DNA from 3 places in the Halalkalibacterium halodurans genome. Region 1 is predicted to be linked to each of the others. Evidence: predicted binding sites of a transcription regulator. Region 1 holds the regulator's gene; each other region holds the start of a gene.
What was found. Region 1 encodes Rex, which represses fermentation and respiration genes when NADH is low (regulators of the CRP and FNR family bind a similar motif). Its sites were predicted from a motif close to TTGTGAAATATTTCACAA; they were not measured.

Region 1 (9,951 bases):
CGTCAAGAAAAGCGATTAGCCCTGCCCCTAATCCTCCTGCCGCACCCGCACCTGGAATCGAAGCCACTTCTTTTCCTAACTCCTCTTCAATGATGTTGGCAAAGTGCAAAAGCTGTTCATCCAGTTCGCGGATCGTTGCTCGCGTGGCTCCTTTTTGCGGCCCATAAACAACCGCCGCTCCCTTTTCACCCACTAACGGGTTGTCTACATCACATGCCACTTGAAGCTTCACCTGTTGGATTCTTGGATCTACCTTACTCATGTCGATTCGTGCAAGCTCCTTTAGTTTACCTCCACCTTTTCCAATCGGCTCCCCGTTTTCTTTCAGCAGCCTGACACCGACTGCCTGCGCCATGCCGGCACCGCCATCGTTTGTGGCGCTCCCTCCAATTCCTAGGATGATTTGCTCTACACCTTCATCGAGGGCATCGATGAGCAATTGTCCAGTCCCATAGGTAGATGTCCATAGCGGATTCCGCTTTTCCTTCGGTACGAGATGAAGACCAGACGCCTGTGCCATCTCAATAACAGCGATTTTTCTATCTCCCGAAAGGCCATATTCAGCCTCCACCGTATCTCCTAATGGTCCCTCGACTTTAACTACCTTTCGCTCACCTTGAAGAGCATCAACGATCGATTGGACCGTCCCTTCTCCACCATCGGCCATCGGAATGAGCCGATAGTTAGCATTAGGAATAACACGCCTGAATCCTTTTTCTATCGCTCTTGCTGCTTGTAAAGCGGTCATGCTCTCCTTAAAAGAGTCCGGTGCAATTACGATTGTGTTCATCTTTTTCAACCTCCTATGCTTACATAGTCACTGAACTACTCCAAAAATGAAGTTCGATCGTCGCGCGGCATTTACTTAGACGTTCTTCCATGTTTACTCCCTTACTTCCTGCTGTTGTGCTAAAGTGGTCCTCCGATTAAAAAAAGACCAAGGCGTCTTCCCTTGATCTTTTGTTCAACCATTAACTTGCCGTGGAATTGACCCGCTCTTGTTCACCTTGCTTCGCTTTTTTTTCCAACCAGTATGCTGCTGGGATGGAAAGAGCCGTGAGGAATCCAACAATGAAAAAACCTTCATTGATTGCCTGCAAAGTCGCTTCCTCAAAAGAGGTAGAGACAAGGGCAAGCTGGCCGCGGCGTACCTCAAAGAACACAGAGATAAACACAATCCCGAACGCCGAGCTCATTTGTCGCAACACATTGTTCATTGCTGACCCACGGGAGATAAGTCCTTCAGGAATAGCATTCATCCCTGTCGTAGTTGCTGGCATCGTCGTCAATCCCATACCTACCCCGCGAATCGCCATCCAAGCAAAAATATACCATAATGCCGTCTCAAGATGAAGGTAGCCAAGAGCGAACGTACCAACAGCCGCAATCATCATCCCGGCCGTCATAATCCCACTCGGGCCACGCTTATCCAACATACGGCCACCGATCGACATCGTCAGTCCCGTAAAAAGGGCAGAAGGTAAGAATACAAGTCCTGTCATAATCGGGCCATAATCGTATACTTGCTGGAGCAAAAGCGGCACGAGAAAAATTCCCGCAAATAATCCGATCGATGAAATACCTGCTACCCATATACTTAAAGAATAGGCTGGGATGCGAAAAAGGCTCAAATCTAAAAGTGGCTGCTCTGCACGTTTTTCCACTTGCACAAACACGTACAGACACAACGCTCCAAGTAACAGTAAAACCCCGTTTATCCATTCGGTTAAATGGGTTAAATCCGACATCCGACCGAACGCTAAAGGAATCGAGCCAACTCCGGCCGTCACAAATAAAAAGCCCCAACGATCCAGTTTGATTTGTCCACTTCGCGCGATTTTTGGTAGATAAATGACGGCGGCAATAATGCCGAGTAGCCCAAACGGAATGTTAACTAAAAAGAGATATTTCCAATTGGATGTCTCAACAATAAATCCGCCAAGAGTCGGGCCAATGGTCGGCGCCATCATGGAGGCAACGCCCCATACGCCCGTTGCTAAGCCCCGCTCATTTCGCGGAAACGCATCGAAAATGAGCGTCATGGACAAAGGCATCATGACCCCACCACCAATTCCTTGCAATCCGCGGAAGACGATCAAGGAAGGTAAATTCCATGACAATGCGCCAAGCAAAGAGCCGAGCACAAAAATGCCAAGACCGAGAATATATGCCTCTTTTTTTCCGATCTTATCACCTAGATAGCCTGTGAGCGGCATCGTCATCCCCATCGCGACCATGAAGATCGTGATGACCCAGCCGGTGGCAACGGCATCCGCTTCAAAGACGTTCATCAATTGAGGGATGGCAGGGTTAAGCATACTATTATTTAAAATCATCGTGAATGAACCGAACAAGACGGCACAAACGACCATCCATTTTTTCGGAATGTTTTTCATCATCTGTCACACCATTTCGCTTTTCGAAATAACTATTATCCATCTTAACAGATTTTCGATTAGAATGTCCTGATTTTAGCCCATGTTAGAACAGTTTCCATTACATTTTACTGTTACAGTTATCATGAGTTTGTCTTTCCGTTAATAGAAAAAAGAGCTAGTAAGCCTAGCCCTCCTCCTGTCTATATTCTTCTTGCCTCAATTTCTCTAGCTTTTGTACTTTTCGATATGTTAAGTGTGATACCCAAATGCTAAATTCGTACAGCAGTAATAGAGGTACCGTAACCATTAAATGGGAAATTAGTTCAGGTGGTGTAATAAAACCTGCGACGACTAGTAAGACAAAAAAGGCATATTTCCGTACACTGCGCAAAAATTCCGGGGTCACGATTCCAAGTCTTGTGAGGAACATAACCACCACCGGCAGTTGGAATAGCACACCGAACGGCATCGTAATCTGGAACAAAAACGTAAAGTATTCATTGATCCCATAAAGCTCGTTAATGTGTAACCGTTCCGCTAATCCCCCGATAAATTGGATCAGAAACGGAAACAAAATAAAATAGGCAAACGAAAGTCCACCAAGAAATAGGAAAAATGCAATCGGTATATACGCTAATGTGGCCTTGCGCTCGTTTTCATGAAGACCTGGACTGACGAAGGCCCACAATTGATATAAAATAATGGGAAATACAAGAATAAACGCACTCGTAAAAGCAAATGTCATATAGACCCGCAATGGATCTGTCAATTTGAATGCGTTCATCGGAAGGTCTTGTGCCGTCGGTGCGCCTTGTAAATACGTAATCATCGGTGTTGCCAGAAAAAATCCGACAACCAAGGCGATGGCAAAAAAGACGACGATGATTAAAATCCGCCGTCTTAACTCGGCGATATGGTCCATTAAGGACATGTCTCGTTCGTTCATACAACTACCTTCCTACTGTCCGTTCTGTTGATTCTCGTACTTTTTCTTATCGTCGTCCTCGTCCGCTAAGCCCTTTGTAGCATTTTTAAATTCACGCAATGTGTTTCCTGCCGCTTTCCCAAGCTCAGGCAATTTTTTCGGTCCGAAAATAAGCAACGCAACAAGTGCAATAATAAGAATGCTACCTGCACCTAATCCTCCAGGCATACTGACACCCCCTTCTTGTCCTATATCCTATTATAAAGGATAATGCTTTAAAAAATAAATGAGCGCCTGCAATTCAACCGATAAGTCAATATGGTGAACACGAACGTGCTCTGGCACCGCAATTCTTGCTGGTGTAAAGTTCAAAATCCCTTTCACTCCAGCGTTTACGAGACGGTCTGCTGTTTTTTGGGCAACCGCAGCAGGCACTGTTAAGATCGCCACCGATACGTCTGACGTTATTTTGTTCTCTAAATTGTCAAGATTTTCGATTTTTACACCACTAACAGTATTCCCTATTTTTTCCCGATCTACATCAAACGCCATGACAATTTGCGTATGATTGTTTTTTGAAAAGTTATAGTTTAACAAGGCGGTCCCTAGATTCCCTACACCGATGAGCATGACCTTCGTCAGCTCATCCTGATGAAGCGTCTTTCGAAAAAAGGTTAGCAAATAATTGACGTTATAGCCGTAGCCTTTTTTTCCGAGTGCACCAAAATAGGAGAAGTCACGCCGAATCGTCGCTGAATCCACCTTGACTGCTTCACTTAGCTCAGATGAGGAGACCCGTTGTTTTCCTGAAGCGTGCAAATTTTCAAGAAAGCGATAGTATAACGGTAAACGTTTAGCCGTTGCTTGTGGAATTTTCGTTGGTTCGTTGTTCATAGTCTGCCCCCAATTATCTACACGTCCTTATTCATGTCGTTTACTATTGTACACTATTTTCTCAAACCATGTAATCGTTTTACTTTCAGAGTCGTTTGTTGTTGATCGACCGGTATTACGGTACACTTAAAATAGACAACAAATGAATGTAGGATGATAAAAATGATTGTATTGCAATGTGTGAATATCACAAAATCGTTCGGGGCCGAAACGATTTTGTCGAACATTAAGCTTGAAGTAAAAACAGGAGATCGCGTCGCCCTTGTCGGCCGAAACGGAGCCGGGAAGTCGACGTTATTAAAAATCATCGCGGACAAGCTCTCCTATGATAGCGGTGATCTCATCATTCCTAAAGGTGTAGAAATCGGCTATTTAGAGCAGCATACAGGTTTAGAATCCGACCTCACGATATGGGACGAGATGCTGTCTGTCTTTGAACCGCTCCAGCAAATGGAACGGAGATTGCGGAAAATGGAAGAACAAATGGCGAACCCTTCTCTTTTAAACAATGCCTCGAGCTACGAAAAGCTCTTGGAGGAATATGACTCATTGCAAGTGGAGTTTAAAGATCGTGGCGGTTATCAATACGAGGCAGACATCCGCAATGTTCTCGCTGGTTTGCAATTTGCTGATTTTCCTTACCATGAAACGAAAATCGCCACTCTAAGCGGTGGGCAAAAGACACGTCTTGCTCTCGGAAAGCTATTACTGACAAAGCCTGACTTGCTTATTTTAGATGAACCGACGAACCATTTAGACATCGATACTCTATCATGGTTGGAGCAATATTTATCCGCGTATCCTGGGGCGATTTTGATCGTCTCCCACGATCGCTATTTCCTTGATAAGCTCGTGACGCAAGTCTATGAAATCTCACGAACGAAATCAACGAAATATGTCGGCAACTACAGTCACTATTTAGATGAGAAGGCACTTCGGTATGAGCAGGAGTTAAAAGAGTTCGAAAAACAGCAAAAAGAAGTGGCAAAGCTTGAGGATTTTATTCAACGTAACATCGCCAGAGCGTCGACAACAAAACGGGCGCAAAGTCGACGAAAAGCCCTTGAACGGATGACGAAACTAGATCGACCGAACAGCGACGAAAAATCGGCTTCCTTTTTCTTTGATATCGAGCGACAAAGCGGTAATGATGTTCTCCGTGTTCGCGATCTTACGTTCAGTTATGACGGAGATCCCCTTTTTTCTAGGTTAGATCTTGACCTAAATCGCGGAGAAAGTGTTGCACTCATCGGACCTAACGGTGCAGGAAAGTCAACGCTGCTAAAGCTGTTAACTAAAAAGCTTCAAGCTGAGCAGGGCACCATTGAGTATGGAAGTCACGTAAAAATCGGCTATTATGATCAGGAACAGGCGAACTTGCACTCGAACAAACAAGTGCTTTATGAGCTTTGGGATGATTACCCCCTTTTACCTGAAAAGGACATCCGTACGGTTCTGGGAAACTTTTTGTTCAGCGGCGAAGACGTGCTAAAAGTGGTGTCTGATTTGAGTGGAGGCGAAAAGGCACGCCTAGCGCTCGCCAAACTTATGATGGAGAAAGCGAACTTGCTTATTATGGACGAGCCGACCAACCACTTAGATCTCGATAGTAAAGAAGTGTTGGAAAACGCGTTGATCGATTATCCAGGAACGCTCTTGTTCGTTTCCCATGATCGTTATTTTCTAAACCGAATGGCGACACGAATTATCGAACTAGATGGAGGACAACCATCTGTCTTTTTAGGAGATTATGATTACTATTTAGAGAAAAAGCAAGAAATCAAAGAGCGGGAACGACTCGATGAATCATCTTCACATGCCGCAGCTGCCTCATCAAAGAAAGGGAGCTTTGAACAGGACAAGGAACAAAAGAAACGAGAGCGCCAGCGTCAACGGCGAATCGAACAAATTGAAGCCTCCATTGAGGAACTAGAGAAGCAACTGTCTACACATGAAGAAGCCCTCTGTAATCCGGAAGTGTTTACAGATCATGAGAAAGCTCTCTCACATCAACAGACCATCGATGAAGCGAAAAAAGCCGTCGATGCCCTCATGGAAGAATGGGAGCTTCTCCATGCAGAAGAAGGATAATAAAGCTCCCCCAGAAGACAACACGTTTTCAAGGGGGAGTTTTGTTACATCTCTTTTCCTTCGCTCATCATTTTCCCATTTTGCATTTGGGCAAGCAGCCAATAATAGTTCGTGGACACGATGAAAAACATGGAGGTTGCAGCCGCTACTACCCCTGAATCGTTTAACAACAATAGGGCTACTGAAGCAACAATGCCCCCTTTTAAAAACAACGATTGACCAGCGTCATATTTTTTGGCACTTTGCGTCCAGATCAGAACACCGAGAAGAAGGTAGCTCGTCACAAAAAGCTGTGTCCAGTTTGAATAGCGAAAAATCGTCATGTTCATGGCTACCTTTCGTTTCATTGTTTGAAGGACGTACTGGATATCTCCAGAAAGCAGCCGCTCATACGCGTCACCTATATGTGTAGACGGGCTATTCATTTGTAAAACAAACAGTAACAAAAGGGTGATGAGAAGTGCGCCCCCACTCACAATGACTAAATTCCACTTTGACAGCTGTTTTCCAATGAGCGTATAACCGACAAAGGCACACGCAATCCCCGCCGACAGCGTAGCTCCAGCATTCGCTCCAAACTGACTCATTCCGAGCATCATGAGTGTAAATCCGCTCACCACAAACACAATCACTAGCCGTTTCCACAGCTCTGTTTGCCAAACAGCTCCTGTGATGAGAAGAACAGCTGCAGCTATGTACAATCCGGCAAATTCATTGCCAATCCCATAATAACGGGCCCCTATGATCGGATCATAGCCAAGATACGAAGTGGCAATGAACGGGCCACCGTTCATTAAATCTATGCTGATCGCAGCAAATAAAAGAAATCCTAAAAGCCAGATCGGTTGTGCGCTTAGTTGTGTCGCCGTCCACCCCAAAATAAGGGAACATCCAATAACCGTGAGCACGAAGAGATATGGGCCAACTTCGTGCACGAATGGCGTCAATACTAATAGCCAAAGTGGCGTACTAACGGCCGAAGCAAGAATCATTTTCATCCCTAATCGCCAGCGTGGGTTCCCTTTTTTTACCCAACTTCCGATGCTCGCCACAAGAAGCATGACGACAAGCATTGTAATATAGCTAGATAAGACCGCCCCACGTGTACGAAAAATCGTAAATCGCTTATTCACTTCAGAGACAATTGCCTCTTTATCGTTTTCTACACTATCTACTTGAAACAGAAGGGGCCTCCCTGTCATTTGTGGGTCCGGACTAATATGAAAGTACGATAGGATCGTTGGCGCCACGTCAACATTGGCAAGTACATCAGACCTGCGAGTAGAAGCAGAATACGGACTACCTTTAAAGCCGCTGCCCCAAAAATAAGTGGGGGCTAAACGCTTCTTTTGCTTATACGCCTCATCGTGCATGATCGGGGCAAGAAGCCATACATCAGAGGCAGAGCCTGTCGTCACGTTGTGAATAAATGTCTCTAGACGATAGAGCTCCTTAGCCCGCTTCTCTGCAAAAATAGCTGATGGCATGTTCTTTTTCTGATCAAATAATCGGTACAGATCCCCCCACTCAATTACAGTGAATGCTTTCGAATCGGTTTGGTCACGCAGCTTTGAGAGCAGTGCCTCTTCGTTCATCGCCATTCCGTGCGGTGCACTCATTAGGGCTCGTACCGTTCCTTGTAGATCACCGGTAGCCCTTCCTTGACCATCCATGACAAACAAAGATCCGTAACGATGTGGTTCTGTTGCCGTATCGCTATGTCCAAAAACGTTCATTGTCACATCGTGTTGCTTTAGTAACGTTCCGAGTCGACCAACGAGATGGCCTTGAGCATTTTTTTTAACCAATTGAGGGAGGTAAGGATGAGAAAGCTGGCTTTCTTGCTTTTGACTAAGCCACTGTTGCATGATGGCTTCCACCGGTTGTCCTAATACGAGCTCCCCTCGTTCAAACGCATTCCAATCACTTACCCCTTCTCCTCTCGCTCCAAGACTCAATGTCACTGTACTATTTAGGTAAGAGTACGGACCATCGGATCGAATATTCATCGCCGCCAAGTGTCCCGTTTCCCACATATCTGAATGCTGCCCATGTTCTAACAACCACTCTACTTCATCAAAAGAAAGGGATGGAACGAGAAGAAGAATCAGATTGCTTGTTTCATGTTCAAAGGCTTCAGCTAGCGACGAACACCCTAAAATTAACATTGATGCTAATAAACACGAATAAAACCATTTCATGATAAATGCCCCACTTTAGCGATTTTTCTACATATCCACATTTTTCACAGGATTACTCACAGATAAAATTAAGTTTTTACAAGGAAAATAGGTGTTATCCCCAAAACACCCCATTTATCCACAGCATTTTTGTGCACAACTTAAAGTCCATTCCGTTCCCTATTTTTATTAGTTTTCCACTTCATCCACATGTTTGTGGATAAATATTATCCGGACGATAGTCGGGACTTTTTTTTCCTTAAATCCTCTAAAGAAAGAAAACTTACCGATGTCATAACAATTAAAAACCCCTTTCTAGTTTTTACTCCTAGAAAGGGGTTATACATCGGTTAATCGTTCTCTAGCTCTAAACTTGGCTGGCCGTTTAAATCCATACCAGCAAACGTCTGTTGCTTGAATTTTATACTTGCTGCTGCACCAATCATGGCGGCGTTGTCTGTACAAAGTGAAAGAGGAGGAATCACTAAATCGATTGGCTCTTTAAAAAATGCTTCCTCTAGAGCAGTACGTAATCCTTTGTTGGCAGCAACTCCACCCGCAAGGAGCACCTGTCTGACCTTATACTCTTCTGCTGCTTTTTTCGTTTTTGTCACTAGTACATCAATCACACTGGCTTGAAAGCTGGCCGCTACATCCTCTGCCTGAACGTTTTCTCCTCGCTGCTTTGCATTGTGGAGCGTATTAATCACGGCTGACTTTAAGCCACTGAAGCTAAAGTCGAACGAGTCAGGCTCCAGCCACGCCCGAGGAAATTGGAGCGTATCCTCCCCGTTTACCGCTAGTCGGTCGATATGCGGGCCACCTGGATACGGAAGACCTAATGTTCGGGCCACTTTATCATACGCTTCCCCTACTGCATCGTCACGAGTTTCACCAATCACTTCAAACTCCCCGTGATTCTCCATATAGATCAATTCGGTATGCCCGCCGGAAACGACAAGGGCTAGTAAAGGGAACTCTAGCTCCTTTAGCAGGCGATTAGCATAAATATGCCCAGCAATGTGATGGACTCCGATAAGAGGGAGTTGATGGGCAAAGGCGATCGCTTTGGCCGCATTGACACCAATGAGCAAAGCTCCAACAAGTCCAGGCCCTTCGGTAACAGCAACCGCTGCTAGGTCAGCAAAGTCCACTCCAGCCTCATGCATCGCCTCCTCCACAATGACTGTAATTTGTTCCACATGATGGCGGGAGGCGATCTCAGGGACAACACCGCCAAACCTTTTATGGCTATCAATTTGCGACGAAACAACATTACTTAAAATGGTGGTTCCACTTTCAATCACAGCTGCCGATGTTTCATCACAACTCGTTTCAATCGCTAAAATCAATTCTCGTTCATTCATGACAACATCACCCACATGACTAGTGCGTCCTCTTGATTATCGGTATAGTAGTTTTTCCGAATGCCCCCGGCTTGAAACCCAAATTTACGGTAAAGTCGTTGAGCAATTTCGTTTGA
Region 2 (9,951 bases), 350 kb from region 1:
ATTTGGATGAAGCAACGGTGGTCCATGAAATTCTTGCTTAGGGAGTCCTCCTAGCTTTTCAATCTCCGTCTCATCTAACTGATCAAAGCGGAGCCCTACCGACTCGGCCCCTTCACCTTTTAGTACGTTTACGATTTCTTGTTGAATCTCCATTTGCTCGCGAGTTCCCGTTTGGGCTAAAGCTACTTTTACGCTCACATTCGCACCTGAAATTTTCAGTTCCCGGATGCCTCCGGTCTCCACGATGCTTTTATTTAAATCTCGGTCTTTTACCCGATTAAGTGCAGCTAGTACCTTTTCCTCCGTCAACAACAAAGACACCATCCTTTTTCCAGTATACGCTTAGTATAGCATACGCCTAGTCCTGTTCGTGAATCCGTTTGCACTCGTTTATTGCTCAGGCGCATCTTCATTTGTGTAATAGCGCATGATCCCTTGATAGATGGATGCTGCAACTTTTTGTTGATAGTCTTCTGTCTCAAGCAATTCTGCTTCGGAAGGATTGGATAAAAAACCTGCTTCAACTAGCAACCCTGGAATTTCAGCATGTTTTAACAAAAAAACGTTATGAATTGGCTTTGCATAACGACTCGTATTTTCTAAATTGCGTTTCAGCTGGTCCTGGACAAACCGAGCTAAAGGTTCGTTCTCCGGAATCGCTCGATTGTAAAACGTTTGCGCCCCGCTCCAACGAGGCGAAGCAATCGCATTCAAATGGATGCTGACAAACATATCAGCTCCAGAACCATTGACAATTTCAACTCGCCGCTTTAAATCTTGAACCTTTCGCTGGCGAACCTTCGCAGTCGTCGCATCCGCTAAGTCACGATCTTCCTCCCGGGTCATTAACACGAGGGCCCCTGCTTCCTGGAGATAGTCGCGAAGTTCCAAGCTAACAGCGAGCGTAATGTCTTTTTCCAAGGCACCTGCCCTAGATGTCGCCCCGCCATCGATCCCTCCGTGTCCCGGATCAAGGATAATAACCTTTCCAGACAACGGAAGATTCCATGTGGAAGATGAATCATTGCTAATAAACTGATATTGGATAATGAAAAGGAGTGCAACAAGCCCTAGTGCAAACACTCCACCTTTTAACCACTTAATCATGATCATTCCCCCTCGTCCTATCGTTCCTATATATATTTGGACAAGTGGGAAAATATGTAGTGATTTTCTTAATGAAGGCGGAGTTTGTACCGTTTTGTCCCCTCTTCAAATCCTTTACGCCACCAATGATCGACAAAGGCTTGTGAAGCAACGTGGAGAGAATCGAGAATAAACTCGGAGTTTGTATACCAACCTTGAAGTAAATCGAAAACATAGTGAGACAGATCAGACAATTCCTCTTCGCATCGCACTTTCGCTTTCTCTGCCGGCTCCCCATAGTAGCCAAAACGGCCAAACTCGGCGCCAAGCAAATAGGCATCAATGGCCATATCGGTACAAGGGTCCATCAAAAACGGGTGGGTTAAAAAATGAAATGGAATAATGTCTTGAAAATGGGTCTGGATGTCTTTTTTTATTTGTTGCAATGTCAATTCACGAAGCATTTTCCGTTCAAACTTCCACTGTTTCTCCCGACGTTTTTGTGTAAATGTTGTAATAACCGTCATCGCTCCTCACACTCCCTTTTTTCTTTATTATCCAGAGGAACCGCGGGGCTCATGCAGTGGAAATCAAGACAGCTTTTGGACAAATTTCTTGTTCGGGAAGTTCGCTTTTCCGCGATCTTTTTTTCTATAAAGTAAAGTCATAAGAAAAAACCACCTGAAAAGCCAGATGGTTTAAGCACCTCTTTTTACAGCATAAGACTCGGTGATCCTTTTTTGCGATAGCCAAACTAAAAGCACGCTGCACACAAGCATCAAGCACCCACTAACGATAAAAGGAACGCCTAAAAGTTCGGTGACAACACCTGAAATGAACGAGCCAGCAACAACACCGAGAGAAAAGACAGCGTAAAAAATCCCATAGGCCTTCCCGCGATCTTCATCTTGAGACGCAGTTGACACCATTTGATTCATGGACGGAAAAACAAACGCAAACCCAATGCCATAAGTAACCATTAGGACTACCGCTAATGATAACGTGTGGATAAAGCTTAACAACATAAGGGATACTCCAATCAACCCTAATCCTAGTACGACCAATCGCCCAGGGTATAGTCGCTCATACACTTTGTTTAGCGGGGTAATAAAAATAAATAGCGCCGTTATGCCGTAAATGCTTAAAAGCATCCCCGTTGCGGCAGACGTTAAACCTAATTGGGTCACGAGTAGTGGTAATGCGAATGCAAGTGTTCCATTGCTGACCATTAAAGCAAATGCAGCAAGGCACGCTTGCATTAGACTTACGTTCTTCAGTAGCGGACCGACATGCCCCCAGGACACCCGTTGACGACTTGTGGCTTTTATCGATTCTGGGACAAACTTGATCGTTAATCCGACAGATAGGAAGAACAGGATCGCAACGAGAATAAACACGTACTCCGTCCGGGATTGAGCGGCTAAAATCCCACCTATAGCCGGCCCCGTAATGGCGGCAATCCCGATGGAGGCCCCAGCAAACGCCATCGGCTTTCGGCTCTGTCTTGCCTTTGCTTGGTCACCAATTAAGGCAAACGCGGCTGGGATTAAAACACCACCGGCTAGCCCGTGCAATAATCGGGCGAAGAATAACTGACCTCCTGTTTGAGCAAGGGAGTAAAGTAAAAGCACGCCCCCCACTGCCAGCATCCCCATGTAAAGCATTCGTTTGCGTCCGAAGCGATCAACCCAGTGCCCACCGATGATATTGCCCACCATATTCGCTAAGGAATAAATCGCCACAATACCACCGACTAACGTTTCTGATGCTCCTAGACTTAGGGCATAAGGGGTGATAATCGGCAGTTGGATAAATGTATCAATAAACGCAACGACTAAAATAATATAAATGAATTTCGTCATCATAAATCCCCTCTTTTTTACATTATAACGTAAAATCAACCCAATCGAAGTCGTTAGATTTTGTGAACAAATGTGGGGATGAATCATAACGATAAAAGGAGCTGCATCGACGGGCAGCTCCATCCACTATTTCATTAACGCGTATACGTAAACCATTCAGTCGTATATTGGGGTCCGAGCTTTTCATACGTGAAGCTATATTCAAGTACATCGCCGCTCGATAAATTCTCGACAACCCGCTCCCATTCTCCGTTCCGTTCGGTCATCCGATAATTGAGTTGTTGACCATTGTTCACTTTTAAATGTACATCCACATACCGTGCTTCTGTTGTCGGCGCAAAAAAGATCGTCACTTCATTACCTGTAATCCCTCTAATTCCTGCTGTGTAATCAGGGTGTGTATGCGAATCGCCATTCCCTTGACCGTTTGCTCGGAAAACAAACCAGTTCACATTCATTAAGTCATACTCGTGACTCCCTTTAAACACTAAATATACATCGTAGGTACCAGGTTGAATTTGCACATTTCCTGTCACCGTCTGCCACTCCTGCCACCCGCCGGTATTCGGTACCTGTACGGCTCCTAAGAGCGTTCCTGTTGGGCTTCCTGTGCGTATTTCAATCCTTCCTCCCGGTGTATCACTAGCTACGCGAACTTCAATAGAGGAAGCGCCCCGTTCGAAATGAACGCGCTCATACTTGACCCAATCACCATCGTTAATCCAACCGATGTTGTCTCCGCCACCGTCATCGTCCGTCCCTTCTGTCCGAATGCCGCTCATCGAATCATACGCCTCCGCCTGAATTCGCTCGTAAGGATTTTTCAAATCTGGCTCTGAAGGATCTGGGTTTGTGGGGCCGTCCCCGTTGCCAATATTAAAGCTATGTGGCTCCACTTGAATGGAATGTCCATCGGAAAATTGGACCGTGATTGGAGAGTCAGAAAAGTTATAGGCAATATACGTTCGAATACCATTTTTATTAAAGACGGCGTAAATCGGGTGATTGGCCGTTACCGTTGGGTCCACTCGTCCAAGTTCAGCTAAATTGTGATTCCAATGATACGTCTGTGCTTTCGTGCTACCACGCTCAATAATTTTTTCATTTCCTGGGTCAAACAAGCCGTAGTCATCGATCGAAGCTTCCATTTGTTGAAGAGCATCGTCTGGATTGGTAAAAGCTCGGTACATCCAAACGAGATTTGACCATAAGTTCCAGTCGGTGGAACCGATATCTCGCCGAAGCGCTTCGTAGGCCCGGTCGACATAGTCAGGGTGGTGTCCAAGATACAGCGAACCACCATGGAACGGCAACCAGTTAATCGCATATTTTTCCACCTTTCCTGAATTCCACCACGTAGCATGATCCATTTTTCCGCCCCAGTTAATCGTTACAATTTCAGGTCCATATTCCTCAGGGAAAATCTCTTGATGAACATCAAAGAAGTATTCATTGATCGCGCTCATCTCGGTCGTGTACAAGTAAATCGCTCGGTCTCTGAGCGCCTTATTCCCTGTGGCTTCCGCCCATAGGATAACATTTGTCCAAGCGTGCATCGCTTCCGAGGAAGATTCCTGATTGTTCCCCGCATCAAAGGTAGCAAGCCCGTCCGCCCACGAATTCCCCGAGTACGGGTCAAACATTCTTAAGTATGGAAACAAATCATCGTCTCGATCGGCCATAAAGTCGCGGATGAGTAAATCGATCATCCCACCCCAATTTTCGCTTTTCGCCCACTCTTGGTCTGCGCGGGCAATTTCGGCTGCAGCTTTGACAAAGTATCCGTAATGGAAATGATGGTCATTGATTCGCGTCGCAGAACTGTGAGCCGCGTGATAGCCTAAAATCGTTCCCCAATTTTCGTTGTAATAAAAAAGATTTTTCCCTTTTAGTTGACCACTAGCATTCGTCGCCTGTAACCAATCCTCTAAAATGTCTTTTAGCTCTCCGCGAAACTGTTCCGCTAATTCATACTCGCCCATTTGATCAGCAATTGGCGCAAGAGTAGCAAGCTTTCCTATATATTTTCCTAGCTCATACGTATCCGAACCGGTTGGGTAATCAGATGTAGCATCATGAAGATAACCGATCAATCGCTCCCGATCGTAATCACCTAAATCCGGCAAGGAAGGGAGCACACCCGGATAGGTTAATTCGGTCGTGAAGCGCTTACCTTCTAGTCCAATCATCGTGCCGCGGATGATCTTGTACTGGTAGTTCTGAAGTAGCTGGTTCTCAGAGGATGAAGCCAAGTGGCGATATTGATGTGGATATAATGCAAAGATCGTACCGTCGGGCGCTCCTTGCACCTTTGCCTCTGTTGTGACCTCAAATGTGGTCGTTACTGTTCCCGTCGCTTCGTCATATGTCCAGTCAGCTACGGCGTCTCGAACGACAGAGTACGCATACTGCTCAAACTTCGCTAGCATGTTTCCGTCCTTTTCCGGGAGCTTCGCAATGGCGATATAATTGGCATTGTTCGTAAGCGTTCTTGAACCGATACCAGACCAGTTTTGTCCAGGGGGAGCAAATGCCGCATAATGCTTATGATCATGGGTCGAGAAGCCAATGACATGACCGTTCATTTCCCATACATCTGGGGCAATATCAAAGTCTAAAACAGCACTTCCTCCTTCATATTCGACAAAAATGTACGGAGATCCGACCCCGTATGTAACGGCCATTTGTTGAGCGCCATTTTCAAGTAGCCCTCGCACATACCAATCGTTATAGTCGTCGACGACAGCCTGCTCAAAATTGGCTGTTCCAGAATGTTTAATGATAAAGTCCGTTCCAATCGCGCCATGAATGTGCCACGTTCCTGCTTCACGGTTTTCATGGACGACCATATTGTGCGGGGCATCATAGAATACATGTAACCCCTCTGGCCGATGGCGAACACTAAACGGGTGAGGATATTGATTCATCGAAAACCGGTCAACTGCTAACGATCCCCACCATGAATTGGTTTGCATCGGTCCTGTTACACGATCTGAGCGATAAATGGTTGCAGGCGGCTCCCCCTGCTGACCCCGAAAGCCCGGATCATTAATTCCGCCAAAATCAATTTCCGGAAACTCGGTCGCATAGCTTCCTTTCCCGACGCTCACCGCATGAGAGGAGGCCGAAGCTCCTGTTGGAAACAACAATATGATCACCACCAATGCGAAAAGTAACTGAACGTTTTTCCCCTTCATTTCCATCCCCCTCTTTTAAAAATATACGTATCCTTCTTACCACTCCAACAAGTAAAGCGCTTTCGGAAATAACAAAGAAAACCTCCTCAAAGGCTACGATAGTCGACCAAATGTTGGTCACCTCTCTTTTACTAACACTGGCCAATCCCCACTCCTTTCTCGGCTCAAATACATCCTTCACAAAAATCAACGATTGAAAGCGCTTTCGTCTGTTTATATTGCCAATCTACCTTTTTTCAGAAAATGTGTCAACGAAAAATGCCTTTTATTTTGAATATTACGTAAAATTTAGTCGAATGGCCTAAGAAAAATACGAGGAAAGACTTACAATCCGAATAGCCACGAAATCGCCAAAAACAGGAAGAAAAAAACGCAGCTCTAAAAAAACGATTTAGGTGTACAGTGGCTATACATACGAGCAGATCATCAACCACCTAAACGCTAACTATCGCGAACTTCTTCGCTATTGCGATGTATTAGTTGATGGGAAATACGAGCAGAGTTCACGAGATTTAAGCTTGCTGTATAGAGGAAGCTTAAATCAACGAATCATTAACTTACATGAGGCAATCCCCCATTACGTTTAACGTAAAGCAACCTCTTCATGTTCAAAATGTGATATCCATCACAATCTATTTAAGCGAAACACGCTACAGTAATGGTATCACCGATGTTAAGGAGGATGGGAATGAACATTCAACGGAAAATGAAGACGGGAGATATTGTGACACAATTTCCGAAAGCGAACCAGCTGTTTAAAAAGTACCGAATTGATTTTTGTTGCAGCGGAAATCAACCGATTGCAGATGCCATTCAACAGCTGAATTTGGATGAGGGCAAAGTACTGTCCGAGTTGCAATCCCTTTATGATGCGTCTATCGCCATGCAAAATAAGGAGGTGGACTGGACTCAAGCGGAATACTCAGAGTTAATCGATTATATCGTCCAAGCACATCACGCCTACCTATACGAAACATTGCCTGAGCTGTCCCAATTTATCACAAAGGTTTACCGGGTTCACGGCCACCATCGTCCTGAGCTCTCCGAAGTACATCACTTATTTCACAAGTTAAAGGCAGAATTAGAACACCATCTAATTCAAGAGGAGGAGCACATTTTTCCGAAAATAAAAGCCTTTGATCAGTCGGCGTCTTTGCTCGATTTAGAAAACGCGACCCAAGCGATTGATCAATTAGAAAAAGAGCATGAAACTTGCGGCCACCTATTGAAAGAGCTTCGGCACGTAACGGACGATTATACACCTCCGGAAGGGGCTTGCATGACATATCAGTTAACGTATCGTAAGCTGGATGAGCTAGAAACGGATCTGTTTCGGCACATTCATTTAGAAAATCATATCTTGTTTCCACGATTGCTCGCGGAGTAAGAGAAAACGAGAGGCTAGGACATACAGTTAGTGACAGGTGTTTTTATAAGGAGTTGTTTGTTTCAAAATCACTTGCCGCGGGCAAGGTTTCAGCTAATCGGGGGAAACCGCCCCGATGGATCTTCAGCTCTTGCTTTTCCCGCAGGCGTCTCGTGATTTTGACCATCAACTTGGAAACGTCCATCGAGTTATGCGTAAACACAAAAAGGTACTTTGACCGTATTCGTATGATGTGGCTAGCTCAACGGCATGAGCCTCGTTTCCGAACCATTAAATCGGTTCCGTGTTCATCCCGAGTTTGACCTTTTGGCTAGTTTTGTCCCATCCTTTTCGTTTACTCAATTTTTAGAGCCGTTTTACTTGATTGAGATCATGAATCATAATCCCGCTGCGATCAATTGAAAGCAAGTTGTTCTTTTTCATTTCATTGAGGGTGCGATTAATCGTTCCCTAGAGGTACCAATAAGGTTGGCAAAATCCTGATTCGTAATCGGCAGTTGGATGTAAACACCGTCTCCTTTTTTCACTCCGCGCTCCGCCGCAAGATTGATTAATGCGTGCGCTAGCCTATGCTGAACGTCCTTTGAGATGAAAGATTGAATTCGTTCCTGCAGTTCTATGATCTTGCTACCCATGATTTGCATCAGTTTCATCGTTAGCTGTGGATCATGGCGAAGCAGCTCGTCAAAATCATCCACCCGGATCACGACTAATTCCGTATGTTGTAGCACCTCAACCGTTACGGGATAGGGTGAGCGGTCGAAAAAGCCGACATGGGGGAGCATCTCCCCATCCCGGAGCAGAGAAATCACTTGTTCGTTCCCCGCTTCATCGATCTTGTAGGCTTTCACCAACCCCGATTGAATAAAAAAGACCGCCTCCCGTTCCTCCCTTCCATCAACACAAAGGCCTTCGGCTCATAGGATCGCTTCATCGCGATTCGAGTCAACCGCTCAAACTCGTCATCGGTCATCTCTTGGAATATTGGAAACTGCTTTAGAAATTCCATCGGCTTCCTTCATCCTTCTCTATGCTTCTTTCTCTCAACCATACACGAGTTGATGAGACTCCTGGCAGATTAGATAGCGGGTAATGTTCATAAGGCGCATGATACGATAAAATTTACTAGGTAGAGTCATTATAAAAATTGCAAAGATAATAAAAACAAAAAAGATATGTAAAAGAAGGTACGGTACTATGAGGCAAATCAAATTAGGATCTTGGACAATTTTGTTCGATAAAAGTAAAACTCAAAAATTTTATGAGAATGATCGTTTGATCACTGAAAGTTGTGAATGTGACTATTGCGCTAATTATGTTCTAGCTTGTGAAAATCTTCCCTATGAGCTTAAAGGGCTCTTCTTAACTTTCGGGATTGACCCTCGTAAAGAGGGAGAGATCTCTCATTATATGGAGAATAAAGATGGGACACATTTTTATGGTGCCTTCTATCATTTTGTCGGTAAAATTATTAAAAGTCCCAAACAATGGGAAGCTGACAGTGGAGTGGCATATCCCATCTTTACAAAGGATAAAGGGCTAGAAATATCTTTCAGCGAAGATTTATACCTTGTACCTAATGGGTTTCCTACACCCACTGTTCAGTTAGATATACAACTAAATGTTCCATGGTTATTAAGCTAGCGGAGGCTCTGGTTTCAGAAAAACCTCCATTTCAAATAGGGGTTGATTAATCGTACTATGCTCCACTATTTTTTCACAATGATCGCCGCCGCTATCGCAGATAATCCAACAACAATTGCAAGTGGAGTGGCACGCGCAACTAACGCTTCTGCTATGTACCCCTGCTGGTAGACAACCATTAAAGAAATCGACGCCACTAATAATATAGAAAAGATCAACCATTTCACGATTTGTTCTAAAAGTTCCTGAATCCTCTCCATCATATCTCCTCTACTTTCTTACCGATAGTTCCTACTACAAGTCCGACCATCCATTCATTACTTTAACCTACAATGGCTTTGAGCATGTTTCGTTTTTCTTTCTGTGTAACCTGTAGCATAGACTCCTCTTTTCATGAGCTCGAAAATTCTTCCCATCCCTGTGATGTATTTCACAATACCCCTGATTGACTTTTTGTAAGATGAAACTGTTTACAGCTACCGTTACTTTCTCTATTGAAAGGAGTCCAATTACGATGATTGATCGACAAAAACGACAATTACCTCTTCAATCGTTTAGTTTAGTCGTCGGGTTTATGGTGTGGGTGTTGATTTCGGCGTTAATGCCTCATATTCGCCAAGACATTGAGCTGACCGACAGCCAGATTGCATGGGTGACGGCTATCCCTGTCGTTCTCGGTTCCCTTCTTCGCATTCCCTTAGGGTATTACACGAACAAATTCGGTGCTCGATTAACGTTCATGACGAGTTTCCTCTTGCTTCTATTTCCCGTCTTT
Region 3 (9,951 bases), 1.6 Mb from region 1:
GAAGCAAACAATGTTGCAAACAAAGCGAATTCAGCACCGAGAAAGATCCAGAAGCCTAAAATATTGTTGCGGCCTTCAGCTGATTGATATTCAAGAGGTTGATTCGGATTTATCGTTTCATGTGCCGCCACTCGCTACGCCCCCTTCGCTTTGCTTTCGATTTCTTGAATTTCTTTTGCGCTTACGTAATACCCCTCATCGTAATCAAACGAACGAAGGATCATGCAAATAAAGATCCCGATGCCACTAATGATCGCCAGTGGAAACCAGCTAAAGACGAGGGCAAAGCTAGCAATAAACATTATAAAGCTCATCACAAACCCAAGCCATGTGTTGCTTGGCATATGGACTTTCTCATAATTCGTATCGGCATGTAGACGAATGCCCTTCTCTTTCATCGTCCAAAAGGCATCACGATCAGTGACTTCCGGTAACTTTGCAAAGTTATAAAATGGTGGTACTGCAGACGATGTTGCCCATTCAAGCGAACGACCGTCCCAAGGGTCTCCCGTCGTTTCTCGCTTTTCATAACGCCAGCTGTAATAAATGTTGTAGACAAATAGGGCAAATCCGATGGCCATCATAAAGGCACCTGCCGTCGAAATTGCATTAAGCGAGAACCAGTTGTCCGACTCTAAATACGTGTAAATCCGGCGCGGCATTCCATCAAGTCCTAGGAAATACTGCGGGAAGAAACATACGTTAAAGCCGATCATGAAAACCCAGAATACCCATTTACCTATCGTTTCATTTAAACGGTGCCCGAACATTTTCGGATACCAGTAAATCAAACCAGCAAAGCAGGCAAATACGGTTCCAGCTATGAGTACATAGTGGAAATGTGACACGAGAAAATACGTGTTGTGATATTGGTAATCAGCTGCGGCCATCGCGAGCATGACCCCTGTTACCCCACCAATGACAAAGTTCGGGATAAACCCAATGGACCAAAGCATCGGTACGGTAAAGCGAATCCTTCCTTTATGGAGCGTGAAAATCCAGTTAAATATTTTCACGCCGGTTGGGATCGAAATGGCCATCGTTGTGATTGAGAAAAAGGAGTTCACAGCTGCACTATTCCCCATCGTAAAGAAATGGTGCACCCATACAAGGAAGCTTAAAAAGGAAATCACAACAATTGAAGCGACCATCGCGTTGTAGCCAAACAGCTTCTTACGGGCAAAGGTCGAAATAATATCCGAGAAAATCCCGAAAGCCGGCAGGATGACAATATACACTTCAGGGTGACCCCAAATCCAGAACAGGTTCGCCCAAAGCATATCAAGTCCTTGTCCTTGTAACGTAAAGAAGGCTGTGCCGAATAACCGATCAAACGTCATCATCGCCAGAGCGACCGTTAATACCGGGAATGCGAGGACGATAATGAGCGATGTAATGAGAACCGTCCATGTAAACATCGGCATTTTCATGAGTGTCATGCCTTTTGTACGCATTTTTAAGATCGTGACGAGAAAGTTAATTCCTGTTGCCAGAGTTCCTATTCCGGAAAGTTGCAGTCCGAGCGCATAAAAGTTCTGTCCGACCCCAGGACTGAAGTCGTTTGAGGCAAGCGGAAAGTAGGACGTCCAACCTGCAGCAGGGGAGCCCCCGATAATAAAGGAAATATTAAAAAGGGCCATTCCGAAAAAGAACGTCCAGAAACTTAAATTGTTCAAAAACGGAAAAGCAACGTCGCGCGCCCCAATTTGCAATGGAACGACAACGTTCATTAAGCCGATCAAAAACGGCATCGCCATGAAAATAATCATGATTGTGCCATGGGTCGTAAAGATTTCATTGTAATGTTGGCTATTTAAAAACGTCATGTTTGGAGCAGCCAACTGCATGCGCATCATGACGGCGTCCACACCACCACGGAATAGCATTAACAAGGCGCATGCGATATACATAATGCCGATTTTCTTATGGTCAACCGTTGTGATCCAGTCTGTCCAAAGCACTTTCCATTTTTTGAAGTACGTAAGGGCGACCACTGTCAAAATCACGGATAGTCCGATAGAAATTTGCGCAGCAAGGATTAACGGGTCACCCGTTACAATAAATTCATCCCATCTCAACGGTAAAACTCCTCTCTTCCGCTGTTTGCACCATCACTCATCATCCAATTCGACTTCATACGTTCTAGTCGTGTCGATCGGTTGACTAAGTGTAGGCATTTCATATGCTTTTCCTTCCCTTGAGTGCGGATTTAATGCCTCATATCCGAGTTCTGCTCGTTTCTCAAGTGAGTATGTGGGATCATCCGCATGATTGACAAACTCAAGATGCGTAGAAGAAAATGTCATCTCCTCTGCATGGCCAGGAACCATCAGATGTGCGTACTCTTCTTCCGATAATGGCGGAGCTTCCGTCTGAACTTCTTCGACCCAAGCATCATAATCTCTTGCGGTGAGGGCGTTGACAACAAAGCGATGCTCAGCAAATCCTTCACCTGTGAAATTTGAGTTGCGACCGTTAAAAGTACCTGTATTATGAGACATCAGATACAATTCCGTTTCCATGCCGGCCATACTGTATTTTTGTCCACCGAGATGCGGTACCCAAAAAGATGCCATCGAATCAGCAGATGTTAATTTAAACAGCACGGGACGATCAACGGGAATGTTAACATAATTGACGGTCTCGATGTTTTCTTCAGGATAACTGAATATCCACTTCCAGTTCACGCTCGTCGCATGAATGACAAGCGGCTCAACTTGGATGTTTTCGGCATTTACCTCAGACACCTCTGGCGCCTCTTCTAAACTATAAATGGTCGTCACGGTCGGTATCGAAAGAATGGTAACGATGATAATTGGCACGATAGTCCAAATAATTTCGAGCTTGTGGCTCCCCTCGATTGACGGGTCGTAATGGTCATTGTTCCCGCGGTCACGGTATTTAACGAGCATAACTGTCAGCAGTACGAATACGACTAACACAATAAAGATCATGAACCAAATGGATAACATGATCAAATCGCTTTGCTGTTCAGCCACTGGACCTTGTGGGTCTAGGACAGTTAAATTACCACAACCAGTTAATACGAGACCGACCATCGCTAGAGCCATCCACTTGAAAATGATCGATGGTGTACTCAACTGTAATCACCTTTCTTTGACAATAAAATAATGAATATGTAGAGCTAAAACGGTTGACGAAATCCTGAGCCATTATGGATGTGTACTCATCCTATCATTTTCGAAAAAAAAGTGCCCGAAATTAAAACGGTTACGTGAAAAATATCACAAATTCGACATAATTTTTTAGACATAAATTTTGAAAAAGTTCCCTATCTTTTTATGAGATGTTACTTCCCCCCTGTTCAAAGGATGGAGCTACGATATACTTACATTAAGATACATTTCCAAAACCAAGATAGGGGCCAATGAGATGAGAGTAATTGTTTTATTGATTATGCTCAGTTTGTGGATTATGTTGAGGTTCTTTTTAAAGACAAAGCTACAAATCTCAAAAAAGAATGGGGGCTATAAACATGAAAGGAAAGAGTTTGCGGTTCTTTTTTATGTTGTGATCGCCGTTGGTGCCCTTGTCCCTCTTATCTATCCAACCGTAAACTTCTTTTTACTGTTCCCGTTTATCGGTGTGCTTGTTAATCTCCTTTTTTCAGTCGAACAATGGATTTATAAGAGAGACTCGAAGCGACATCTTTTTTATTTGTTTGATGCTGCCCACTGGCTCGTGTTTGGAATGACAGCTTTTTTGTTTTTTGCATAAAAGGAACTCCCTCTCTTTTTTTAATTTCTTAATGGAATCGCGGCATCTGTCGTTAATCTAGAAAAAACATGTTTTGCGAGTGTAACAAAACATGTTTTTTCATAGTTAGGTTTATGATGCTCTTGCATTTTTCTTCAAATACCAAATCATGACCGGGACGAGAGCAAGGGCAAGTCTCCCTCCTGCAAGCGACAAAGTAGCATAGCTAGATTGGGCGACGACCATGCCGGACAGAGCCCCTCCTGCTGCGCCCGACAGTCCGACGAGAACATCAATTGTTCCTTGCGTTTTCGCTCGGGTTGCAGGATGGGTTGCATCGACAATCATAGCTGTTCCACTGATTAACCCTAAATTCCACCCGAGTCCTAACAAGGCGAGTGCGATGATCAAAACGGCTAACGAATCACCAGGGGCAACCGCAGCGAGCAGTCCCGCACTAAGTAAAATGACGCCAGAGGTTACCGACATTGTTGTTCGTCCGAGCTTATCGACGAGAACACCTGTCACAAGAGATGGAAGGTACATGGCTCCAATGTGAATGCTAATGACAAGACCGATCTCTTGTAGCCCGTGCCCGTGGTGTTGCATATGGACGGGTGTCATCGTCATAATCGCTACCATGACCATTTGGGTTAAGACCATGACCGTCGTTCCAACAATGATCCCCCGTTTTGCGATGGTTGACATCTTTTCAGTAAGTGGCTTCTCTGTTGTTTGGGTTGAATGGTTATGTTTTTCGTGATCAGCCTCTTGTTTGACGATTGCTTTTGCAACGAGAAATGGATCTGGACGGAGAAACGCAAAAAAGATGAACCCAGCTAGTAAATAAGCGACCGTTGCTAATATAAACGGTCCAGCCAGAGTCGGAACACCGAAGGAACCAGCTACATTTCCCATCACATTCACTAGATTTGGACCAGCAACGGCACCAAATGTCGTCGCGACCATCGCCATACTAATGGCGGTTGCTCGTTGTTTCGGTTTTGCTAAATCAGTCCCTGCATAACGCGCCTGTAGGTTGGTGGCGTTTCCTGCACCGTTTAGAAGCAGTCCAAGAAAGAGAAGGATGACGCTGTTACTTACGGCCGCATAGATAACGATGATCGCACCGACTCCCCCTAACAAGAAGCCAGTTCCTAGCCCTATTCGTCGACCGAACTGATCGGATAATCGACCAACAAAAAAGGCAGCCGCAGCTGAACCGAGCGTTAATAGGGCAGCTGGTATGCCTGCATAGCGGTCGCCCCCTAGCATGTCTTGAGCTAAAAGGGCGCCAACAGTGACCCCCGCTGCGAGGCCCGCACCGCCAAAAATTTGTGACATGATAACAATCAGTAAGGTGCGTTTATATAAGATTTTTTGCTTTATAGGGCTATGGATATACTCTTGGATGCGTCCAGTCTGTTGCTCATTAGGATCGGGAGCTTGAGCAGGTGAATTTGGCATGACTTCCCCTCGTTTTCTATCATTTATTTAGTTTAGCAGCTAAACTATTAGACAAACATTATTCACTTAAAATATCGCGAAGCTTTGAAACACATTGCTCAAAAATGGCGATTTCCTCTTTCGTGAACGATTGTTGCAATTCCTCGTAGAATGCTGCATGCATATCAGCATGAGCACGATATGCCTCCCTTCCTTTGTCGGTAAGTACGACTTGAATCCCTCTAGATACCTTTGGGTGTGCGGTTCGTCTCACAAGTGTTTTTGCTTCCAATCGGTCGACGAGTTGTGACACGGCTCCCTTCGTAACCCCGAGCCGCTCTGCGAGTTCTTTCATAAGTAGTCCTTCATCTGTACCAATTGCATCGATCGTATGAATCTCACTCGGTGTCAGAGCTCCAGCGCGGCCGAACGTTCGCGGTGTACTCTCTAACCTTCGGAGCTGTAAGATCAACCGTCCGAGACGAAGACTTGCATGGTTTTCTGATTGTAAAGGATTGTTATTTTTCATATGTTTAGTTTAGATGCTAAACCAAAGGGTGTCAAGAAAGAAGCTCACTCTTTAACAAGGCCCTTTACAACAAATAAGTAAAAGGGATACGGAAACGATTCGGGGATTGAGGGGTCACACATGAAATAACTTCAAATTATTTCTCTTATTTCCTTTAGCTTGTGATAAAACACGGCCTGACTAACCCCTGTAATAGCGTAATTCTCCTTTACAGTATATCTGTTGTCTTTCGTAATTTAATGGCATGGTCTATTCCTGTGTGTTAGTGAAAAATTATTTCTTTTTTACAGCGAAAGTGATTGCATTTGTTTTTAACAATACATCTCTCTCATCACGAACAATTTTATATTCCAATGGTTTTACTAATTGATTAACTATTTCCCAACCATTATAACTTTGCCTTAATTTACTCAACATATCTTTTGTTTTCATGTTTACTTCCATCATCGCATCTAATTTCTCGTTTGTACTTATATCAATTTCTCTACTTCTGAATTAACAATGATACAGTTTATTCCTTCATTTTTTGTTCCCGATGCCATTTTTTTAATGACTTTTTCAAAAACATTCTCTGATTCAACATGCTCTAATGTTGAAACGGCAACGATTAAATCATATTCATTGGTTTTCTAGATCGATAGGACCACATGCATCTAGCCAGTTTTCATCAGACAAAACGCGAATGTTATGTTTGGCAAGCAGGGCCGTCGTAACCCCTTGACCGGCTATGGTCTCATTTTTAAATTTTCCGTTATAGATCTTAGTGCTCCCACAAGAAGGGCTGTTCTCTTTCAACACAACGACGGAGGTACCTACTTCCTGGGCAAATTTTAACGTTTCATAAGCACCTTTTATGTAAAGATCTGTTACGTCTCGTCCCGATTTTTCGATCACCTTTGCTGTCCCATTGAGAACATCCTCTCCAGTCCCACCAACAATTTCTGCTGGCTCCCTCGGTGTTGAAAACCCAGCGAGCAATTCTGGACAAACCATAGTCGCTTTTCCAGCTTCGATTAAAGCTGCAATCTTTTCGTTAAGGCAATGAGAACCGTTGTACCTTACGTGACGGCCGGCTAAGCATGAGCTAACTAGGATCATTAGAAATCTCTTCCTTCTATTCGATTTAATTCCACTCTCAATGACAATATAAAGCGGCCTGCAAGGCAGTAAGATTCCTTCATCTCCCCCTGCCTTCTTACCATTGTGAATCTAGTAGGAAATGTTTGTAATGAGTATAACATGAATCCCTTACAGAAGGTGTTTCTGAAATATTCACGTAACATTTGTCATAGTATGAATCAAACTTTCTCATTAAGTGTACGTTTTTACAGCATTCGTTTCCTCTGTACTTAATGATTTGGAGCAGGTTCATTTGGATATTAGAAGTGCTAAAATATGAAACACATAACCTGCTATCCGCGTCTATAGCACCTTATTGTCATAGGTAACAAGAACCGCTTTTTTTGTTGTTTTAACGTATTTTTAACCTAGCTGAGATCTTCTAACCCGACTGTATATATACAATAGACATAAAGGGACATGAAGCGTGAAGAAAGGTAGGATACTATGGTACAGTTAATCAAAAAGTACGAGGACTTATTATGTCTTTTAGAGAGGACATTTTGGTTTGACCTGTTTTATCGAAAATGGACCATTGGGTGGAGCTGCTATATCGGACTTAGATGTTTATCGGCAGCAAAGTCTTCAAGGTGGATTAGGTTTTACAGAACAGAAACTTATACAGATTTTTGAAGATTTTGCTGTGATTGAAATAAGAAAAATGAAAGAGTACCCTAGTGATTCTAGTCGCTTTGGGGTGAATGGGTTATTGACGGCTCTATTTCAAAAGAAAAAAGTTGACTAGGTAAAATAGGACTGCCTTTTTCTGCGCAGTCCCAAAAACGTTTATAAGGTTAGTCACTTCTTCTCCGCATTCTTTTCCATACGTTTGTTACGAACGATAAAGTAGCCGATAACGCACAAAATAAGTAGGAATAAAAGAAAACTAGATTTAAATAAATATTTTTCAACAATATACCATTTGTTTCCGATTTCATGTCCTAATGTAATAAAAACAAGACACCAGATGAAAGCACCTGTATAAGCGTATAGTGAAAACGTTCTGAATTTGCACTTAGACAATCCTGATAAGTAGCCTGTTACATGACGAACGCCGGGAAGAAAATAACCGATGAACAAGAGAATGGGCCCATATTTTCGGAACAATGCCTGCGCATGGTCAATTTTCTGATGAGAAATGTGAAATTTTGGCCCGTATTTCATTAAAAACGGAAGGCCAAGTTTTGTTCCTAAAAAGTAACTAATGGAAATTCCAAGAGTCGCGCCGAGAAATGAGGCAAGTAAAGCTAATACATATGACATTTTCCCAAGTGAAATATAGTATCCAACCAGAGTGAGTAAAACCTCATCTGGAATCGGAAGTCCTACAATTCCCCCAGTTAGGATTAAGATAAGTGCGATGTAACCATATTTTATAAGTAAAAATTCAAATAATTCCATGACGCCCCTCGATTGATTTGAATTATTTTTCTCTCTTTTTTCTGCATGTATTCTTGATGCAGTAACACCAAGGTGCTAACTATACTGTAATGAACGGATCGGTTCATTGCTATCGCAAAACCTTTAAACAGCCTTACAGTTTTGTAAGGTCGTAGATAACTAGCAATCAATAAAGAAAAAGCCCCCTCCAGTTATGTACGAGAAAGGACTTCCTTTGGTACATCTTTTGGACGTGCATTTTTTCTATGTCGATTCCTGTCATGGTCGTTACTTTTCATTATAGCAAGAAAATACAAAGGCAGGGGGAAGATTTCGATAGACACGCTCGACCGTCATTTGGTTAAAAAATTGAGTAAACAATCGTACCTTGGTTTGTGTGTATTGAAAGGTAATAAACTTTCCTTTAACTCCTAATAAATATCGAGCTTTATTCAATATAGCATTGGAAACATGAAGAGGTAAACTAGCAAATGGCAATCCGGAAATAATATAATCTACAAACGGAATGTTATGTTCTTTTACGTATGTTTCAATATGTTCCGCTGACCCATTAATGATAATGACATTTTTTTCGTCTTGATACTTTTCGTTGAGGATACAAAAAAACTCTCGATTATGTTCAATGATCATGACAACCGTATCAGGGTGCCTGTAGCGGAGAATCTTATCCGTAAATACACCCGTTCCTGGTCCGTATTCTATAATATATTTCGCTTGTTCGAAGCAGACACTCGCCATCATTTTTTCTGCTAAATAGTCTGAACTTGGAAGAATAGCACCAATCGTTCTAGGATTTAAAAGGAATTCACGAACAAACAACGTTGCTTTCACGCGGCATCGCTCCATTTTTTCATCATATGCTACTAGTTTATCGTGGAAATATAAAGAAATAGGGTGGAAAATTCTTAAGAAAGGCTTAATTTTCATAGGAAAACGAGCCCATATAATCGGACTCGTTATACGAAGATCTCTTGAAAAAACTCTTTTGACACCTTTTACCGGTGAACAATCGGAAGGTCTGCCCCGTTTTTAAGGAACAACGGGATTTGTTTTAATGGTGCATCTACGGTTATCTGTTGTCCACCTTCAAAAGACTGTCCAGAATAAGGGTTCGACCAATCTGCTCCCTTAGGCAAATAGACAGGGCGGCTTCGCTCTCCTTCTTTTAGAATAGGAGCAACTAAAATATCTGGACCAAACATGTACTGATCATCCACTTCCCAAGCGTGCTCGTCCTCGTGAAAGTCATAGAATAGTGGTCTCATAGGCGGAGTACCTTTTACATGAGCTTCTTTCATAAGGCCAGTAATATAAGGGCGGAGTCTTTCGCGTACATGTAAAAGATCCTTTATGATTTCGTAGGCCTCTTCTCCATAACTCCATACCTCATTGGCCGCGCCGCTAGGGCATTGTCCTCCCCCAGTCGTTCCGATCGGCTTTTGACTAGGCAATCTGTCTCCATGAAGTCGAAATACAGGGCAAAATACACCATACTGGAACCAGCGAATGATACATTCCTGGAACGAAGGATCTTCGGGATTACCGCCGTGAAAACCTCCAAGTCTTCTATTGCCGTATACGAAGCACGAATTCGCAGGGCATCCTTTCCCCAAGGTTCAATCCATAGTATCTCAGAATCGCACTCTCTCACGAGGCGATTTTCATTGATTTTGAACACAGGATAATCCCTCCATTTTATCTAGGGGTGATTAAATCAGTGGCTTTACTATCTAAACCTT

Region 2: ric (iron-sulfur cluster repair di-iron protein) is a predicted target of Rex. The motif match lies at 6,759-6,776, and genes of this name have one in related genera.
Region 3: qoxA (cytochrome aa3 quinol oxidase subunit II) is a predicted target of Rex. The motif match lies at 3,234-3,251, and genes of this name have one in related genera.

Annotation. Positions count from the first base shown of each region.
Region 1 covers NZ_CP040441.1:615,877-625,827, reverse strand. The annotation lists gene FED51_RS03150 (glycerate kinase) at 1-790, opposite strand, end outside; gene FED51_RS03145 (MDR family MFS transporter) at 972-2,396, opposite strand; gene tatC (twin-arginine translocase subunit TatC) at 2,563-3,324, opposite strand; gene FED51_RS03135 (twin-arginine translocase TatA/TatE family subunit) at 3,337-3,531, opposite strand; gene FED51_RS03130 (redox-sensing transcriptional repressor Rex) at 3,562-4,197, opposite strand; gene FED51_RS03125 (ABC-F family ATP-binding cassette domain-containing protein) at 4,360-6,288, shown strand; gene FED51_RS03120 (hypothetical protein) at 6,333-8,489, opposite strand; gene tsaD (tRNA (adenosine(37)-N6)-threonylcarbamoyltransferase complex transferase subunit TsaD) at 8,819-9,835, opposite strand; gene rimI (ribosomal protein S18-alanine N-acetyltransferase) at 9,832-9,951, opposite strand, start outside.
Region 2 covers NZ_CP040441.1:265,990-275,940, reverse strand. The annotation lists gene FED51_RS01415 (Mrp/NBP35 family ATP-binding protein) at 1-312, opposite strand, end outside; gene cwlD (N-acetylmuramoyl-L-alanine amidase CwlD) at 391-1,107, opposite strand; gene FED51_RS01405 (YbaK family protein) at 1,176-1,613, opposite strand; gene FED51_RS01400 (MFS transporter) at 1,785-2,951, opposite strand; gene FED51_RS01395 (glycosyl hydrolase) at 3,083-6,145, opposite strand; gene FED51_RS01390 (4Fe-4S cluster-binding domain-containing protein) at 6,541-6,732, shown strand; gene ric (iron-sulfur cluster repair di-iron protein) at 6,834-7,532, shown strand; gene FED51_RS01380 (Crp/Fnr family transcriptional regulator) at 7,952-8,383, opposite strand; gene FED51_RS21290 (hypothetical protein) at 8,380-8,541, opposite strand; gene FED51_RS01375 (hypothetical protein) at 8,730-9,176, shown strand; gene FED51_RS01370 (hypothetical protein) at 9,242-9,436, opposite strand; gene FED51_RS01365 (nitrate/nitrite transporter) at 9,691-9,951, shown strand, end outside.
Region 3 covers NZ_CP040441.1:2,213,065-2,223,015, reverse strand. The annotation lists gene qoxC (cytochrome aa3 quinol oxidase subunit III) at 1-131, opposite strand, end outside; gene qoxB (cytochrome aa3 quinol oxidase subunit I) at 135-2,078, opposite strand; gene qoxA (cytochrome aa3 quinol oxidase subunit II) at 2,112-3,071, opposite strand; gene FED51_RS10740 (DUF4181 domain-containing protein) at 3,394-3,738, shown strand; gene FED51_RS10735 (MFS transporter) at 3,850-5,184, opposite strand; gene FED51_RS10730 (MarR family winged helix-turn-helix transcriptional regulator) at 5,243-5,692, opposite strand; partial or broken gene FED51_RS21750 (class I SAM-dependent methyltransferase) at 5,966-6,315, opposite strand; gene FED51_RS10720 (2-thiouracil desulfurase family protein) at 6,311-6,790, opposite strand; gene FED51_RS10715 (hypothetical protein) at 7,320-7,556, shown strand; gene FED51_RS10710 (DedA family protein) at 7,610-8,212, opposite strand; gene FED51_RS10705 (class I SAM-dependent methyltransferase) at 8,480-9,043, opposite strand; gene FED51_RS10700 (TIM-barrel domain-containing protein) at 9,208-9,825, opposite strand.